Regions from separate parts of the Promicromonospora xylanilytica genome, predicted to be linked through region 3. Evidence: predicted binding sites of a transcription regulator. Region 3 holds the regulator's gene; each other region holds the start of a gene.

Region 1 (4,166 bases), on a different contig from region 3:
CCCTCCGCGGAAGAGGGTGACCGACCGGCGTCGGACGGGTCAGGCAGGACTCAGAAGTCCATGCCGCCCATGCCACCGGACGGGTCGCCGGCCGGGGCGCCCGCGGGCTCCGGCTTGTCGGCGACGACGGCCTCGGTGGTGAGGAACAGCGCGGCGATCGACGAGGCGTTCTGCAGCGCGGAGCGCGTCACCTTGACCGGGTCGTTCACGCCGGCGGCGAGCAGGTCCTCGTACACACCGGTCGCGGCGTTCAGGCCCTGACCGGAGGGGAGGTTGCGCACCTTCTCCGCCACGACGCCGCCCTCGAGGCCGGCGTTCAGGGCGATCTGCTTGAGCGGGGAGTCGATCGCGGCACGGACGATGCCCGCACCGATCGCCTCGTCGCCCTCGAGCTCGAGCTTGGCGAACGCGATGGCACCGGCCTGGATGAGAGCCACGCCACCACCGGCGACGATGCCCTCCTCGACGGCGGCCTTCGCGTTGCGAACGGCGTCCTCGATGCGGTGCTTGCGCTCCTTGAGCTCCACCTCGGTGGCCGCACCGGCCTTGATGACGGCGACGCCGCCGGCCAGCTTGGCGAGGCGCTCCTGCAGCTTCTCGCGGTCGTAGTCCGAGTCGGACTTGTCGATCTCGCTGCGGATCTGGTTCACGCGACCGGCGATGAGGTCGGCGTCGCCGGCACCCTCGACGATCGTGGTCTCGTCCTTGGTGACGACGACCTTGCGCGCCTGGCCGAGCTCCTCGAGCGTCGCGTTCTCCAGCTTGAGGCCCACCGTCTCGGTGATGACCTGGCCGCCGGTGAGGATCGCGATGTCCTGCAGCATGGCCTTGCGGCGGTCACCGAAGCCCGGCGCCTTGACGGCGACGGACTTGAAGGTGCCACGGATCTTGTTCAGCACCAGGGTCGCCAGGGCCTCGCCCTCGACGTCCTCGGCGATGATGAGGAGCGACTTGCCCGACTTCATGACCTGGTCGAGCAGCGGCAGCATGTCCTTGACGTTCGAGATCTTCGACTCGACGATCAGGACGTACGGGTCCTCGAGCACGGCCTCCTGGCGCTCGGGGTCCGTCTCGAAGTAACGGGCGAGGAAGCCCTTGTCGAAGCGCATGCCCTCGGTGAGCTCGAGCTCGAGGCCGAACGTGTTCGACTCCTCGACGGTGATGACGCCTTCCTTGCCCACCTTGTCGAGGGCCTCGGCGATGAGCTCGCCGATCGCCGGGTCACCGGCCGAGATGGCGGCCGTGGCAGCGATCTCTTCCTTGGTCTCGATCTCCTTGGCAGCGTTCAGCAGCTGCTCGGTGACCGCCTCGGTGGCCTTCTCGATGCCGCGCTTGATGGCGATCGGGTTGGCACCGGCGGCAACGACGCGCAGGCCCTCCTTCACGAGCGCCTGGGCGAGCACGGTGGCGGTGGTGGTGCCGTCACCCGCGACGTCGTCCGTCTTCTTGGCGACCTCCTTGACGAGCTCCGCACCGATCCGCTCGTACGGGTCGTCGAGGTCGATCTCCTTGGCGATGGAGACACCGTCGTTCGTGATCGTGGGGGCGCCCCACTTCTTGTCAAGAACGACGTTGCGGCCCTTGGGGCCGAGCGTGACCTTCACGGTGTCGGCGAGCTGGTTGAGCCCGCGCTCCATGCTCCGACGAGCTTCCTCGTCGAAAGCGATGATCTTGGCCATGGGGATGAATCCTCCGCTGGTGGCTTGTCCAGGCCGGCCGGTGCCCGCGACGGACGGCCTACCACCCCGGCGATCATGTCTCGCCGCGACAGGAGGCCTCACCATTCGACCCTGCTGTCACTCTCGGACGGAGAGTGCTAAGACATTATTGGCACTCGAGCCATGAGAGTGCAAGGCGCGTATCCTCCGGGCGAAACCCGCGGGAGGCCTATCCCGGCACCAGGCCGGGAGCGTGCCGTACGTCGAACTCCCGCAGCAGCGCGCGGCGGGCGGCGTGCCAGCCGCCCATGCCGTGCACGCCGGGACCGGGCGGCGTCGACGCCGAGCAGAGGTATACGCCCTCAGCGATCTGATAGGGGTTCAGCGCGGGAGTGGGACGTGCGACGAGCTGCCACATGGTGGCGGCCCCGGCCGAGATGTCACCCCCGGGGTAGTTCTCGTTGTGGTGCTCCAGCCGCGCGGCGGGCAGGCACCGCGAGCCGACGACGACGTCGCGGAATCCCGGCGCGAAGCGTTCGATCTGCCGGGTGACGGCCTCGGTGACGTCCTGCGTCGAGCCCGCCGGGACGTGGGCGTAGGCCCACAGGGGGCGGCGCGAGCCGCGCGTCCGGCCCGGGTCGGCGACGCTCGGGTCGCTGACCAGCACGACCGGCCGGTCGGCGTGGCGCCCGTGCGCGACGGCGTCCTCGGCGATCACCATCTCGGCGCGCGTGCCGCCGAGATGCACGGTCGAGGCCCTGCCGACGTCGGGCACCTGCCACGGGACCGGGCCGTCGAGGACGAAGTCGACCTTGGCCGCCGCGTTCCCGTACCGGAACCGGGCCAGCGCCGCCCTGCGCGACGGACGGATCCGGTCCCCCGCGACGCGGAGCAGCGTCCTGGGCGTCGTGTCGAAGAGGACGGCACGGGCCGGCGGGAGGTCCGACCAGCTCTCGACCCGGTGACCGGTCTCCACGGTGCCCCCGTGCCGCTCCAGGTCGCGGACCATCGCGTTGGTAATGGCCTGAGAGCCGCCCAGGGGGATCGCCCACCCGCCCTCGGTGTGCGCCAGTGCAGCCAGGAGCAGGGCCGTCCCCGCGCCCGCGAGCGAGGGGAGCGGTGTGATGTTGTGCGCAGCGACCCCGGTGAGCAGCGCCTTGGCCTCGTCGGTGAGAAAGCGCCGGTCCCACCGCGGGCCGCCCTGCTCGAGGAGGGCCGCGCCGAACCGCAGGCCGGGCCGGATCATGGAGGCGAGGCCCGAGACCGTCAGGGCGTGCTCGCCGGAGCCCGTCCCGTCCAGCATGCCGCGCACGGTCCGCTTGTCGCCCATGGCGAGCGCCGTCACCTGGCGCCAGTCGGCGGCGAGCGGGCCCAGCAGGTCGCGCCAGGCCTCCCCGTCGGGCCCCAGGCGTTCAGCGGTCCGGGCGAGGTCGCGGTAGGCGAGGCCGGCCCTGCCGCCGTCGAGCGGCTGCGCGTAGGCCACGTCCGGCGCGATCAGCTCGACACCGTGGGCCGGCAGGTCGAAGGCCCGGAAGAACGGGGACGCCCAGGCCATGGGGTGCACGGCGGAGCAGAGATCGAACAGCATGTCGTCGGCCAGCTCGGGGACCGTGACCGTGCGTGCACCGCCACCGATCGTCGGCTGGGCCTCCAGGACCCGGACCCCCATGCCCGCGCGCGCGAGCGTGACCGCGGCCGCCAGGCCGTTGGGTCCTGAACCCACCACCACCGCGTCGAGCAGGGTCACTCCCCCATCGAATCACGGTCCGGCAGAGGACGGCCGATACGGCGGGGGTCCGTTCGGCAGTCAGGGTCAGCACGTGGGGCGAGCAGTCGGGCCGAGCAACCGCGGTACGGGGCGGCTGCTCGTGAGGTCGGGCATCGTCGTCCGACACTGCGACGCGGGTCGTCGTCGACCATCCAGATCGGACGCCAGGGTCTGGGTCCCGGCATCCTTGGGGGGCGGGCGACGGGCGGGCCCTTCCCACCCGTCGTCCCATCGATGTCAGGCTGGACGAACCTGCTCCGCCTGCGGACCCTTCTGTCCCTGCCCCACCTCGTATTCGACCGGCTGACCCTCATCGAGAGTCCGGTAGCCATCGGTCTGGATCGCACTGTAGTGAACAAAAAGGTCCTGGCCGCCGGCGTCGGGGGTGATGAAGCCATACCCCTTCTCGGCGTTGAACCACTTGACGGTGCCCTGGGCCATGCGTAGTTCTCCTTGTACCTCTGCACGGGACACTCGGTCGACCCGTGGTGGTTCGAGCCTAGTGGTCCGGCTCACACCAGGGAAGCCTCTATGTCCGCTATGAGGCATTCAGCGGAAGGCGAACGTGCAGGTCAGAGGCTTGTGCGGGGGTCGGCGCAGGCGAATATCAGCATGGTGGTACGGAACCGGTGGACATTTCGTCCACGGCGGGTCCCGGGCGGCAGCCGCCCGAATGTTGACCGAAAGCCGACGTCGGCACTGCCGTCGGCTCTCGGTCAGGCACGCGGCCGGGGGCTCTG
Region 2 (4,166 bases), on a different contig from region 3:
GCTGACGACATCACGACCGCATCGCGGCGGTCTACCTGAACGGCGGACCCGAGCGACCTCGCCGTCGATCCTCGTTCCGGATCGGCTCCGCTCGTCGTGGCTCGACGGCGAGGTCACCAGCCCGCCTCGGTTCGGGCGGTACAGGTCAGTACAGGATCGACGCCTGCTCGCGCGGCCAGGCGAGGGTGGCATAGATCTGGACCATCGCCGCCTGCTCCAGCAGCTCGGTGTGCTCGTCACCGGCGTTGAACAGCCCGGTCGCGGAGTCCCGCTCAGCGCCCCACTGGTGGTCGGCGTAGTCCGCCATGGCGTCCCGGTACGTCGTGCCACCGGTCACGGACTCCAGCAGAAGGAGGTTCTTGAACCAGATGGAGTTGAAGAACATCGGCTGGCCGCCCAGCCGCCCCTCGGTGACGTAGTAGTTGTAGGACGCCGCCGCGATCGCCTCCGCCTTCTCCAGGTAGCGCTCGTCGCCCGTCGCCTCGTACAGCAGGGTGTAGGTGCCCACGGGGACGCCCTGGTTGTACGACCACTGCGTGCGGTCGATGGACCCGTCGAGCTTGATGTTGTCCCAGTAGAGACCGTTCGGCGCGAGCAGGTGCTCGTCGGTCCATCCCACCATCCGCAGCGCCCAGTCGAGGTAGTGCTCCTCCCCCGTGATCATGTACAGGCGGGTGGCGAGCTGCGCGCCGGGCATCGTGGAGACGGTGTTGCGGTCGGTGCTCCAGTCGGCCTGGGTCCAGAAGACGCCGCCGGGGGCAGGGTGCGACGAGTCGGTGTCCCATCCGGAGACCACGAGCTCGAAGATCTCCTCGGCACGCCGCAGCGCCGCCTCGTCGCCGGTCGCCAGGTGCTGCTGCACCTTGGCGAGGGCGACCCACTCGTTGTCGTCGTAGAACATGTCGCCGCCACCGCCGTACGGCGCCCGCGGGTACGAGTCGTAGCCGGGCAGCCCGGTGGTGCCGCCGTCAGCGTTCCAGAAGTGCTCCTGCCCGCGCGCGTCGTCCGCGAGGTCGTCCTCGAACGACCGACCCAGCGCCCCGGGCAGCCCGGTGAGGTCGAGCGTCGCGACGTGCGCCTGGGAGTGCGGCCACTCGAACGAGTAGGCACGGTCCTCGGCCCCGCTCGGGTACCGCTCCCGGTAGAGGCCGGAGCCGTCGTCCGCGGCCATGTAGTCCTGCATCGCGTCGTACGACGCGACTGCCCGCTGCACCTGCGTACGCTGCGACACCTCGGGGGCGCCACCGTTCTGCGCGCCGGCGGGGGCCGCCGCCCCCAGTGCGCAGGCAAGCGCGCCGACCGTAGCGGCAACTCTGGTGAACCTCATCGTTCGCTCCTTCGTTCGGTGGTGCGGCCGTCTACCCGTTCGACGACGCCGGATGTCAGCGCTGTCATTTCAGCGCGCGAAGATCAGGGCATGCTCGGCGCTGGACAGCGTGGTGGTCAGGCGCAGCCTCACGAGGTCTCCTTCGACCCGGATCCGTACGCAGCGTCCTGAACGCCCGGCGGCCAGGCTAAGCGACACGGACAGAACCGGTCAATCGGTTGACCGCGCCTCGGAACGAGCCCTGTCCCGCACCTACCCGAGCCGCCGGGTGAAGCACCGCGCCATCGGGTGCCCGACGTACGGCGCGTAGCCGTCGAACAGCTCGTACCCCTCGCGCTCGTAGAACCGGATCGCGTCGGGCTGCTTGGTGCCGGTCGAGAGCACGATCGTGTCGACGTCACGCTGCCGGGCGTGGTCCTCCAGCGCGCGTAGGACGCTCGTGGCCGCCCCGGTGCCGCGCGCTTCCGGGTCCACATACATCCGCTTGATCTCGCCCGTGCCGTCCTCCAGCACGCGGAGGGCGCCGCAGCCGATCGCCCTGCCCTCCTGGTCGCGCGCGACCAGGAACACGCTGACGGTCTCCGCGGCCGGCTTGTCGGTCTCCTGGTCGGGAATCTTGTAGCGGGCGGCAAGCTCGGCTGCCATGGCGCCGCGCAGCCGCACACCGTCCGCGCTGTCCCACGGCTCTTCCGCGACGGTCGTCGTCATAGCCTCTGGAGTGGTCACGTTCGCCACCGTATGGGGCCGGGCGCGCCGTGTCGGCGAAAATCGCACAACACGTACAAGTCCGACACAGGTCCGCGGGGTGTGCCCCGTTCAGGGCCCAGGCGTGTCCTCACCCTCGTCCTGGCCTCCATGGGGTCGCATGGCCGCCGCGAGCGCCGTCCCGAGGGCCGCGCCGAGTGCGATGCCGAGGATCCAGCTGTTCGTCGCGATGCCCATGGAGACCCCGAGGGCGATCCCGAGCGCGATGCCCGCGCCCCAGTTCCAGCCCGGGCGCTCTCCGCTGTCTTCTGGCATGCGTCGAAGTTCTGGCATGTGTCGAACGTACGCGGGCCGGCCTGGCGGGGGCATCAGCCCTACGAATGATCTTGGCCCGCCGTCAGGATGATTTCGTCCGGGTCGCGACGTGCCGCTCCGGGTCTTGGCACTCTCGACGTCCGAGTGCCAGAATATGGGTGTAGCCAGGCGGCGGCCGAGCCGTCGCCGATCGCCGCGGCCCTGGAGGGGCCAGGGCCGCATCGTCGTAGGAGGTGATGTGCGATGGCTACCTACTGGGACCCGGTCCGGGAGATGGACCGGCTCTTCAGCTCGTTCGCCGGCAACGCACGCCAGTCCGGCGGCATGCCGATGGACCTGTTCCGCACGGGTGACCACTACGTCCTGTCGATGGACCTCCCCGGCGTCGACCCCGGCACCATCGACGTCTCGGTCGAGGACCGGACGCTCACGGTCCGCGCCGAGCGCACGCAGCGCTCGGACGCCGACGCCCAGTGGCTGGTGCACGAGCGGCCGGCGGGTACTTTCGCGCGGCAGCTCACCGTCGGTCGTGGCCTCGCTCTCGACAGCATCTCGGCCTCGTACACCGACGGTGTGCTGGTGCTGACCATCCCGGTCAGCGAGGAGGCACGGCCGCGCAGGATCGAGGTGGCGCACAGCGCCGGCTCGACCCCGATCGGCCAGGACACGTCCGAGAGCCGGCAGACGATCGAGTCCTGATCCGCGGCAGGAACGCCCGGGCCACCGCGGTGGCCCGGGCGTCCTACCGGGCCAGCCAGCCGCCGTCGACGGCGAGGACCTGGCCGTGCACGTACGTCGCGGCACGGGACGCGAGGAAGACGACGACGTCGCCGATGTCCTCCGGCTGGCCCCAGCGCCCGGCGGGGATGCGGACCAGCAGCTGCTCGCGGCGCACCGGGTCGTCGAGCAGCGCGGTGTTCATCTCGGTCGCCATGTAGCCGGGGGCCACGGCGTTGACATTGACGCCCTTGGCCGCCCACTCGTTGCAGAGTGCCTTGGTGAGCTGTGCGACGGCGCCCTTGCTGGCCGCGTACGCGGGGACGGTCAGCCCGCCCTGGAACGACAGCAGGGACGCCAGGTTGACGATCCTGCCGTCGCCGCGCTCGAGCATCGGCCGCCCGAACAGCTGGCAGAGCTGGAACACGGAGCGCAGGTTGACGTCGAGCACCTGGTCCCATGCCGCGAGGGGGAAGTCGGCGGCCGGGTAGCGGTCCTGCGTCCCGGCGTTGTTCACGAGGATGTCGACGCGGCGGTCGGCGAGCACCGCGTCGGCGGTCGCGGCGACGGCGTCGGAGTCGGCGAGGTCGATCGGGTGGTGGTCGATCCGCCGGCCCAGCGTGGCCGCGTGCTCGACGAGGTCGTCCGGGAGCGGGCTGCGGGCGAGCACGACGACGTCTGCCCCGGCGCCGAGCAGCGACTCGGAGATGCCGCGGCCGAGCCCGCGCCCGCCTCCGGTCACGACGGCGGTCCTCCCGGTGAGGTCGAACGGGTTGGTCATGCGTCAGCCTTTCCGGGCAGCGGGGTGACCAGGACCTTGAGCGTGTCCTGGCCCGATGTCGCGGCGTCGAACGCGGCGCCGACGTCCGCGAGGTCGAACGCCGTGGTCGGGAACCGGTCGAGGTCGAGGTCGCCGGTGGCGATGAGGTCGATGGCCGCTGCGACGTCCTGTGACGTGTAGACCCGGACGCCGACCACCGACTGCTCCTTGAAGCAGACCGCCTGGAGGTCGAGCGGGACGGGCTGCTTGTAGACGCCGACGATCACGATGCGGCCGAGCACGCGGGTGGCGGCGGTGAGCTCGGCGGTCACGGTCGGGTGG
Region 3 (4,166 bases):
GCTCGGCGTCCGGCACCTGCTCCCACAGCTCCAGCGCGCGTTCGCCCAGGGCCACGGCGGCGGACGTCGCGGCGGCGGTCGCCGCCTCGTGCGCGACGACGGCGGTGGCGAGCGCCCGGTCCAGGACGCCGGCGCGCCACCAGTGGTCGGCGATGCGGGACAGCTTCGCGACGGACCGGGCGCGGGTGGTCAGCGCGCGCTCGAGGGCACGGGCGTACGCGGCGTGCAGGCGCCTGCGCTCGCCGGGCAGCAGCTCCGCGTAGACGGCTTCCTGGACCAGGGCGTGCCGGAACGCGTACCCGACGTCCGTGGCCACCAGCACGTGGGCGTCGATCGCCTCGCGCGCCCGTTCCTCCGGCTGCGGCCCGACGCCGGGGTGCGTCCCCGGCCCGGAACCGGCCGGTGGGCGCTGGTCGGCCAGGACGTCGTCGAGCACGTCGTGCCACACCCGCGAACCGGCGGCCGACACGACGCGGCACAGGGCCTGTGCCTCGCGGCCGAGGCTCCAGTAGCGCAGCAGCAGGATGTCCCGCAGGGAGTCGGGCAGGTCCGTGCCGAGGAAGCCCACCAGCTCCTCCACGTAGAAGGGGACGCCCTCGCTGCGCTCGGCCAGGTCGGCGAGGTCGTCGTCCGGCTCGTCACCCGTGCCGGTGAGCAGGTCGCGTGCCATCTCGCGCACCTCGTCCTGGCCCAGGCGGCGCAGGTCGAGCCGGGTGGCGAGCCTGGCACGGTCGAGCTCCGTCATGACGGTGCGCAGCGGGTGGGCGCGGCCGACGTCGTCTCTGCGGTAGGTGAGGAGGAGCAGCAGGCCGGGGGGCGCGGCGCGGGCCAGGCGCACGACCAGTGCGCGGGTGACGTCGTCGGACCAGTGCAGGTCCTCGACGACGGCGACGACGGGGCGGCCGGCAGAGGTCCGGGCGAGCAGGTCGGCGAGCACCTCGGGCAGGCGGTCCGCGCCGGCGTCGGTACTCGGGACGACGAGCTGTGGTGCGACCGCGGAGAGCGCCCCGGCCGCGGGGCCTGCCGCCTCGACGGTGGCCTCCGGTCCGAGGGTCGCGACGATCCCGGCGAGCAGGCCGCCCGGGGCGGCGTGGGGGACCGGGCCGGAGCCGGAGTCGGAGCACTGCCCGGACAGGACGAGGAAGCCGTCGGCGTCGGACGTCACCTCGTCGACGAGCCGGGTCTTGCCGATGCCCGCCTCGCCCGCGACCACGACGGTGCGGCCGGCGCCCGCGCGGACCGCTTCGAGGGCCTGCCGTAGTGTCTCGAGCTCGCTGGTGCGCCCGACCAGGCGCGCACGGATGACCGGCATGGGCTCATCGTCCCATGCCGGTCCTGTCGTCGGTCCGCTGCTCATCGTCGCTGGTCATGGTCATGGTCATGGTCGCTGGTCACGGTCGCTGGTCACGGTCGTCCCGCACGAGGGCGGTGGCGTCAGGCGACGCGCGGACGGACCGGTTCGGCGTCCGTGGCCCGGCGCGTCCGGTCGCCGGCGCGCCGTGCGGCCGCCTCCCGGCGGGCGGCGAGCTCACGGGCCACCCGCGACTGCTCCGCCCGGCGGTCGATCTCCTGCTCGTTCCTGCGGTACTCGGCGTAGTCGGTGAAGCCGAACATGGTGTGCCTCCTGGTCGAAGCCGGTCCCTCGCCGGCAGTGATTCCAGGTTCGTCGCTGAGGTAGCCCGTCCGGATCGGGCGGTCGCCGCATCTTTCGGTGCGGGTTCGGGGGGGCGGTGCCCGCCCGTCTAAGTCATCGACCTATACGCCCCGCGCGAACGGGCCAAGGCGCAGGTCAGGCCGGGCGTACCGCGCCTAAGATCCCTGCCTGACGGTCCACTGGCGGGACGGGGACTTGGCCCCTGGCGTGTGCCGCGTAGGATTGGCACTCGGTCGGCGAGAGTGCTGGAGAGCGGGCCGGAACCCGGGTGCAGGTCCCGGACGTTCTACCTGGGACGGAGGTGAGCGCGGTGAGCGAGGAACGCAGGCTCGATGTCTTGCGAGCGATCGTGGAGGACTATGTCCGGACACGGGAGCCCGTCGGATCCCGCATACTCACCGAGCGGCACCGGCTCGGCGTCTCTCCGGCCACCGTGCGCAACGACATGGCGGCGCTCGAGGAGGCCGGGCTCATCGCCCAGCCGCACACCTCGGCCGGCCGCATCCCCACGGACAAGGGCTACCGCCTGTTCGTGGACCAGCTCGCCGAGGTGCGGCCGCTGACCGTGCCGCAGAAGCGTGCCATCGAGACGTTCCTCTCCGAGGCGGTCGACCTGGACGACGTCGTGGCACGTGCCGGGCGGCTCATCGCCCAGCTGACCGGCCAGGTCGCCGTGGTGCAGTACCCGTCGCTGCGCCGTTCGGGGCTGCGACACCTGGAGCTGGTGCCCACGGCGGAGGGTCGGCTGCTCGTCGTCGTCATCACGGACACGGGTCGGGTGGAGCAGCGCTTCCTCGACGTGCCCGTCGGCATGGACGACGGGACGCTCGGCGAGCTGCGCGCGCGGTTCAACGCGGCCGCCGCCGGCCACCGCCTGACGGAGATCGGCAACGCCTTCGCGCGGGTCACCGAGGCGATGCCGGACGAGCACCGGGCGCTGGCCACGGCCGTGGCAGAGGTCGTGACGGCCGCGCTCGGCGAGGAGAGCGAGGAACGCATAGTGCTGACCGGTCAGGCCAACCTGGCCCGGTCCAGCATGCGGTTCGAGCAGGGCCTGCGGCCCGTGCTCGAGGCGCTCGAGGAGCAGGTGGTCCTGCTCGGTCTCCTCACCGACATGACCGACGACGCCGGGGTGGCCGTGAGCATCGGCCACGAGAACCGGCTGGCCGGCCTGACGGAGACCTCCGTGGTCACGTCCGGCTACGGCTCGTCCGACGGCGACACCGTGGCGATCCTGAGCTCGATCGGCCCCACCCGGATGGACTATCCGGGCACCATCGCCGCGGTGCGCGCCGTCGCGCGCTACCTGTCGCGAGTACTGCCCAGCTGACACCCCCACTTTCCACAAACCTCCTCACAAAGAGAGACCTGTGACCGACTACTACGAGATTCTCGGTGTTCCGCGCGACGCCTCGCCCGAGCAGATCAAGAAGGCATACCGCAAGCTGGCCCGCGAGCTGCACCCCGACGTGGCAGGTGACGTGGGTGAGGACCGGTTCAAAGACGTGGCGCGCGCCTACGAGGTGCTGTCCAACCCGGACAAGCGCCAGCAGTACGACATGGGCGTGGACCCCACGTCGCCGGGTGGCGGCGCGGGCGGCGGCTTCGGCGCCGGGTTCGGCTTCCAGGACATCTTCGAGACGTTCTTCGGCGGCGGTCAGCCCGCCGGGCCGGTGCCCCGCGCCCGGCGCGGCAACGACGCGCTGGTGCGCCTCGACCTCGAGCTCGCCGAGGCCGTCTTCGGCGCCAAGCGCGAGATCCAGGTGGACACGGCGGTGGCGTGCAACACCTGTGGTGGCGACGGCGCGCGGCCGGGCACCTCCGCGCGGACCTGCGACGTCTGCCACGGCCGTGGCTCCGTGCAGCGCGTGGCCCGTTCGTTCCTCGGCCAGGTCATGACGAACCAGCCGTGCTCCGCCTGCGGCGGTTTCGGCACCGTGATCCCTGAGCCGTGCACGGACTGCTCCGGCGAGGGGCGCGTGCGTTCGCGCCGCACCGTCTCGGTGAACGTGCCAGCGGGCGTCGACACCGGCACACGCATCAAGCTCTCCGCGCAGGGCGAGGTGGGCCCGGGCGGCGGCCCCGCCGGCGACCTGTACGTCGAGATCCGCGAGCGCGCGCACGACACGTTCGTGCGCCGTGGCGACGAGCTGCACTGCACTCTCCAGGTGCCGATGACGGCGGCGGCGCTCGGCACCGTGCTCGAGCTCGACACGCTGGACGGCCTCCAGGAGATCGACCTGCGCCCCGGCACACAGCCCGGCCAGGTCATGACGATCAAAGGGCTCGGCGTGGGGCACCTCCACTCGACCGGGCGTGGTGACCTCAACGTGCACATCGAGGTCCAGGTACCCACGGCCCTCGACGAGGAGCAGACGGCGCTCCTGCAGCAGCTCGCGGTCCTGCGCGGCGAGGAGCGGCCCGAGTCGCGGCTCGCGTCGGTCCACGGTGGCGTGTTCTCGCGCCTGCGCGACAAGCTGAGCGGGCGCTGACCGCCCACCCATGAGCGCGC

Evidence for each region. Region 3 encodes HrcA, which represses chaperone genes, less so after heat shock. Its sites were predicted from a motif close to TTNGCACTCGNNNNNNNCGAGTGCNAA; they were not measured.
Region 1: the regulator HrcA is predicted to act here: its motif matches at 1,828-1,854, upstream of groL (chaperonin GroEL).
Region 2: the regulator HrcA is predicted to act here: its motif matches at 2,472-2,498, upstream of ACYVK7_RS08775 (Hsp20/alpha crystallin family protein).

Annotation. Positions count from the first base shown of each region.
Region 1 is NZ_BAAGRP010000003.1:246,165-250,330, reverse strand. It holds gene groL (chaperonin GroEL) at 51-1,679, opposite strand; gene ACYVK7_RS04780 (phytoene desaturase family protein) at 1,888-3,405, opposite strand; gene ACYVK7_RS04775 (cold-shock protein) at 3,664-3,867, opposite strand.
Region 2 is NZ_BAAGRP010000007.1:208,483-212,648, forward strand. It holds gene ACYVK7_RS08760 (glycoside hydrolase family 76 protein) at 146-1,327, opposite strand; gene ACYVK7_RS08765 (GNAT family N-acetyltransferase) at 1,580-2,053, opposite strand; gene ACYVK7_RS08770 (hypothetical protein) at 2,144-2,365, opposite strand; gene ACYVK7_RS08775 (Hsp20/alpha crystallin family protein) at 2,591-3,046, shown strand; gene ACYVK7_RS08780 (SDR family oxidoreductase) at 3,090-3,845, opposite strand; gene ACYVK7_RS08785 (zinc-dependent alcohol dehydrogenase) at 3,842-4,166, opposite strand, start outside.
Region 3 is NZ_BAAGRP010000004.1:184,930-189,095, reverse strand. It holds gene ACYVK7_RS05815 (ATP-binding protein) at 1-1,312, opposite strand, end outside; gene ACYVK7_RS05810 (hypothetical protein) at 1,435-1,614, opposite strand; gene hrcA (heat-inducible transcriptional repressor HrcA) at 1,965-2,984, shown strand; gene dnaJ (molecular chaperone DnaJ) at 3,025-4,146, shown strand; gene ACYVK7_RS05795 (16S rRNA (uracil(1498)-N(3))-methyltransferase) at 4,157-4,166, shown strand, end outside.